Jilunia laotingensis: one gene and its partner. The protein of the gene in region 1 interacts with the protein of each later gene in a pairwise test. Links are inferred from orthologs where the notes say so. Each region holds a gene or a part of one and is shown on either strand. Other genes may lie near its edges.

Evidence for each region. The genes of interacting proteins can lie anywhere in the genome.
Region 2: the proteins of rlmN (region 1) and ftsZ interact in binary tests that used the Escherichia coli proteins (3 or more experiments, as listed by UniProt). The link is inferred for Jilunia laotingensis from one-to-one orthologs.

What each region holds. Positions count from the first base shown.
Region 1 is NZ_JACRTF010000001.1:197,570-200,463, reverse strand. What follows is about bases 1-2,819. They hold rlmN (dual-specificity RNA methyltransferase RlmN), read left to right. Parts: upstream 1-802; coding sequence 803-1,837; downstream 1,838-2,819. Other genes in these bases: H8744_RS00955 (DUF4837 family protein), read left to right, coding at 1,913-2,819; H8744_RS00965 (peptidylprolyl isomerase), read left to right, coding at 1-629. In the rest of the region: more of H8744_RS00955, read left to right, coding at 2,820-2,894.
Region 2 is NZ_JACRTF010000001.1:1,112,613-1,115,671, reverse strand. Bases 53-3,036 are described here. They hold ftsZ (cell division protein FtsZ), read right to left. Parts: upstream 2,208-3,036; coding sequence 897-2,207; downstream 53-896. Other genes in these bases: ftsA (cell division protein FtsA), read right to left, coding at 2,241-3,036; H8744_RS04435 (GatB/YqeY domain-containing protein), read right to left, coding at 347-796; H8744_RS04440 (hypothetical protein), read left to right, coding at 53-144. Also shown: more of H8744_RS04440, read left to right, coding at 1-52; more of ftsA, read right to left, coding at 3,037-3,059. UniProt on the Escherichia coli protein: Essential cell division protein that forms a contractile ring structure (Z ring) at the future cell division site. The regulation of the ring assembly controls the timing and the location of cell division.

The DNA.
Region 1 (2,894 bases):
CTGGTTATAGATTACTTGACAGAAATGACCTTTATAGTTCTGAGCATGGAATCGCTGGAATTAGAGGAACGAAAGATGCTTTAAAATGGGCTTTCTCTGCTAAACCAGGTGACGTTTCAGGATTGTATGAATGTGGAGAGAGTGACAGGATGTTAGTGGTGACATTAGTAGGTGTTACTCCTGAAGGTTATCGTTCTTTGAAACAAGTTCAAGATCAATTGAGAGCTGAAATTATAAAGGATAAGAAGGCTGAAAAGATCATGGAAAATATGAAAGCTGCCAATGCAACTTCTTTCGATCAGTACAAGGCTATTGCAAACGTTGTTACTGATTCTATCAAACATGTTACTTTTGCGGCTCCTGCATATGTACCGGCTTTGCGGAGTAGCGAACCTTTGATTGGTGCCTATGCTTCAGTAGCGGAATTGAACAAATTGAGCGCCCCTATTAAGGGAAATGCAGGCGTATTTGTTTTACAATTATATGCTAAAGATAAATTGAATGAGACATTCGACGTAAAATCGGAAGAAGCTACATTGGAAAATATGCATGCTCGTATGGCTGGTCGTGTCATGAATGATCTTTATTTGAAGGGAGAAGTGAAAGATACCCGTTATCTGTTCTTCTAAAAAAAACTGAAAAGAAGCTTACGGGCTATAAGTTACAAACTATAAGTTATGCGTTTTACGATGCGATTTCTTGTAGTTTGCAACTTATAGCCCGTAACTTTTTCTTTTTTACTGTTCTGAAATCAAGTTTAATTCCTTACATTTGCATGAATAAACGTTGAATTGTACAGAATATGTCTAAATATCCCCTTTTAGGAATGACTCTTGCTGAATTGCAATCAGTAGTAAAATCACTAGGAATGCCTCGGTTTGCTGCAAAGCAGATCGCAGCATGGTTATACGATAAGAAGGTAAGCTCTATTGATGAAATGACCAATCTTTCGCTTAACAACCGTGAGGCATTGAAGGCCGAATATGAAGTGGGAGGAGAAGCTCCGGTCGATGCCATGTGTTCAGTAGATGGAACAATTAAATATCTTTATAGGGTAGGAGAAAATATTTTTGTGGAAGCTGTATATATTCCCGATGATGATCGAGCAACACTTTGTGTATCTTCCCAAGTCGGATGCAAGATGAATTGTAAGTTTTGTATGACTGGAAAGCAAGGTTTTACTACTAATCTGACCGCAAATCAAATTCTGAATCAAATCAATTCTTTACCCGAAAGAGATAAGTTGACTAATGTCGTACTGATGGGCATGGGAGAACCGTTGGATAACTTGGATGAAGTCTTGAAAACGTTAGAAATCCTCACGTCTTCTTACGGATACGGATGGAGCCCTAAAAGGATTACACTGTCTTCTATTGGGTTACGGAAAGGATTGCAGCGTTTTATTGAGGAAAGTGATTGTCATTTAGCCATTAGTTTGCATTCGCCATTTCCTTCTCAGCGATCTGAATTGATGCCTGCTGAACGAGCTTTTTCTATAACTGAGATTGTTGATCTGTTAAAGAATTATGATTTTAGCAAACAACGCAGACTTTCATTTGAATATATTGTTTTTAGGGATGTTAATGATTCATTGATTTACGCTAAAGAGCTTGTGAAATTGCTACGGGGAGTTGATTGTCGAGTGAATTTGATACGTTTTCATGCTATTCCGGGAGTTGATTTGAAAGGAGCTGATATGGAAACAATGACCACTTTTCGAGATTATCTCACATCGCATGGTGTATTTACAACTATACGCGCTTCACGTGGTGAAGATATATTTGCAGCTTGTGGCATGTTATCTACTTCAAAACAGGGAGAGAATAACAAGAATTAATATAAATTATTAACTAATCGGATGATAATATACGAACATGTCGTAGTTTTGTAAAAACATTAAATAAGAATCAGTATGAAAAAGTATCTGTTTTACCTCAGTATGGCTCTTGTAGCATTGACTTTTTCTTCTTGTAATGGCAAGAAGGGTGTATTTACTCCGACCTCCAGTGGTCGTGCCTATGAGATTCTTGTCGTAGTAGATAATACCTTGTGGGAGAGTCCTGCGGGCAGAGCCTTGTATGACGTATTAGATACGGATGTGCCAGGATTACCTCAGTCTGAACGTTCTTTTAGGATTATGTATACTTCCCCAAAAGATTATGATTCAACATTGAAATTAATACGAAATATTATAATTGTAGATGTTCGTGATATTTATACAAAACCGGCATTTAAATATGCTAAGGATGTATATGCGGCTCCTCAGCTTATCCTAACTATCCAAGCCCCCAATAATGAAGAGTTCGAAAAGTTTGTAGAGGAAAATAAGCAGCAAATAATTGATTTCTTTACACGTGCTGAAATGAATCGTCAGATAAGTGTGCTTAAAAATAAGCATAGTGATTATATTTCTACGAAAGTGGGTAGCAAATTTGATTCGGATATTTGGCTTCCGGGTGAATTGACTTCTACTAAGGAAGGAGATGATTTTTTCTGGGCTTCTACAAATACGGCAACTGGTGATCAAAATTTTGTGATATACTCTTATCCATATACTGATAAAGATACTTTTACTAAAGAATACTTTATCCATAAGCGTGATTCGGTTATGAAAGCCAATATTCCGGGTGCGAAAGAGGGAATGTATATGACTACTGATTCATTGACAGTGGATGTACGTCCTATTGATGTACATGGTGATTATACGATGGAAGCTAGAGGTCTGTGGCGTATGAAAGGTGATTTTATGGGTGGCCCGTTTGTCTCTCATACTCGTTTGGACAAGGCTAACCAACGTATAATAACAGCTGAAGTATTTATATATTCTCCTGATAAATTAAAACGAAACCTAATGCGCATGTTGGAAGCGTCGTTATACACACTTAAACTTCCTA
Region 2 (3,059 bases), 910 kb from region 1 along the record:
TGGAATAGTCTGAAGCGACTTCGGGGAATGGGTAGTATGACTTATCATCACATTATTAATACACTGTCTAACGCCCATTTTATTGTTATCGGTGAGGATGGAAGTATTGCATTGTCACCTGAAATAGCTGCACTTATATTATAAATTCTTGTATGATTGTGGCGCAAGTCATCATTTACTTTCTTTTAGACATGGATTTCACGATTGCTATATGCTTTAAAACTATTCACGGGGCAACCGTGAAATTCGTGTCTAAAGAGAGTCTATATTTAACCGATAGCTTTTACTAATGACCCATCTCTTGATTGTCCAAGGCGATGGTTGAGCTACCAGGGAAATTCTTTTCTTATCCCAGCAATTCTTTGACTTTTGTTGAGATAGCACGGCCTTCTGCCAGTCCGGCAAGTTTCTTGGATGCAACACCCATCACTTTGCCCATGTCTTTGCCGCTTGTGGCTCCTGTTTCTGCGATAATCTCTTTAATGGCAGCTTCCAATTCTTCCGGTGTCATTTGTTTCGGGAGATAGGCTTCCATCACTTTTACCTGAGCAAGTTCTGCATCGGCCAAATCTTGTCGTCCTTGTCCTACATAGATTTCGGCTGCATCTTTTCCCTGTTTTACAAGCTTCTGGATGATTTTCAGTGCAGCATCGTCTGTGAGAGTATCGTTTGCTCCCGGAGCTGTTTTTGCTTCAAGGAAGAATTTCTTTACGTTTCTCAATGTTTCAAGGGCAACTTTGTCTTTCGCCTTCATTGCGTTTTTAATGTCTTCGCTGACTCTTTCAAATAAATCCATGATAATATCTGCTGTTTTATAGTTTACAATGTATAATGGAAACAATTGCCTCCATTACATATTGTTCTTCGTTTTTAATTTGTCACTCTTAACTTCTCACTTAGAACGTGATCATTCCGCTTTCGTCTACCGCTTCTTCTGTCGCTATTTCTTCTTCCAAAGCTGCCTTTGCACGTATCTTGCCAAGTGTAGTTTTATCCCGTAGATAGGTCGGGGAATCTTCCACCATGGCAATGATATCATCATTGTCAAGATCCTCCGCACTGAAGATGTAGATGTGGCGGCGTTTACGCAGGTTCTTGCTGCCGATCCCGCTGGCACTTTCGCCATAAGCTTTGCGGATGCGTTCTTTGTTCTTTTCTTTTTCTTCTTCGAGTTGGAGTTGGCGTTCTTCTTCCTCCTGACTCCGTTTTTCGAGTACGCTGTCCATGCCGGGCACGTCTTCTACACCGAATCCTGTTGCAAGTACGGTGATCTTGACTCTCGATTCCAGTGCGTTGTCCATTGCCACACCCCAGATCACTTCTACTCCTTCGCGGAACTTGCTCATGAACTCGTGAATCTCGTTCATTTCCTCCATCATTAGCTCTGAGGTCGGACAGAAGGAGACGTTCAGCATGACCTTCTTGGCATTGAAGATGTCGTTGTTGTTCAGCAACGGGGAATGAAGGGCATCATCGATGGCTTTCGTCACACGGTTTTCGCCTTCACCGAATCCGGTACTCATGATGGCTACGCCACCATCTTTCAGTATCGTTTTTACATCGGCAAAGTCCAGGTTCACCGTACCGCGCATAGTGATGATCTCTGCAATGCTCTTGGCTGCGATGGAAAGGGTGTCATCCGCTTTGCCAAACGCATTCATGAACGTCAGGTCGGAATAGATCTCCCTCAGCCGTTCGTTGTTGATCACCAACAAAGCATCTACATGCTGGGCGATACGCTCTACACCGTCGAGTGCCTGAATTATCTTCTTTTCACCTTCAAAAATGAAAGGGATAGTGACAATGCCGACGGTCAATATATCCATTTCTTTTGCAATGCGGGCGATGACCGGGGCTGCACCCGTTCCGGTTCCTCCTCCCATACCTGCAGTGATGAATACCATTTTCGTACCGTCCTGCAGCAACGTCTTGATATCTTCGATGCTCTCTTCGGCGGCATCCCGCGCACGGTCCGGACGGTTACCGGCTCCAAGACCTTCGGTGATATTACGTCCCAGTTGCAGTTTCACCGGTACGGGCGATTCTGCCAAAGCCTGATTGTCGGTATTGCAGAGAACGAATGTTACGTCATGTATGCCTTCCCGGTACATGTGGTTGACAGCATTACCGCCACCACCGCCTACACCGATTACTTTGATGATTTTCGGCGAATCTGTCGGGAAATCGAATTGTACTATCTCGTCCATAACTTCTATAGATTACAAATTACTAATTACTGATTATTTCATATCATCGTCAGAGAATATCTCATTGGAGATTTTATTGAAGGTCTTTTCAAACCAGCTGGGTCCTTCTTTCTTTTTCTTGCGGGCTTCTTCCTTCTTGCGCTTTTCTTCCTCTTTTCTGCGCCTGTCTTCTTCTCTCCGGCGTTTGTCTTCTTCTTCTCTCTTCCTCTTGGCTTCGCGGGCGGCTGCTTCCTGTTCTTTCAGCGTCTCGTCTTCTTCGAACATGTTGACCGGCTCGGGGGTCGGCTGCACATGCGGAGTGATAACCGGACGAACTTCTTCTACGAGACAGCAATTCTCTTTCCCCTCGAACAACAGTCCGAGCATGGTGTTATGTGTACCGTCTTTCTTTATCAGGTCGCTTCCGGCATGTACTGTGTTGCGAATATTGCGTGCCGTCCGCACCTTTTCGATCTTGCTTCTTTTGCGAAGCATTTCGTCCAGACTCTTGAGGTTAGCGGCACCGCCTGTGAGGATAAGACCGGATAGTAACTTATCGTCATAACCGGAGTTTTGTATTTGATTCCACACATTGGCAATGATCTCTTCGGTACGTGCCTCGATGATATTATTCAGCACGCGCAGTTCGATGCTGCGGTTGCCGTCTTCCAACTGGCAGGTAGCTCCTTCTTCCTCCTCATTCTCTTCATAAACGGCATTCCCGTAAGCGATCTTTAACCGTTCGGCTTCCTCTTCTTCCATCTGGAGGGAGGTAATGTCGCGGGTGATGCTGTTTCCTCCCAACGGCAATACCGTGAGGAAACGGAGGATGTTATTCTTATAAACGGAGATTGTTGTCGTATCGGCACCGAA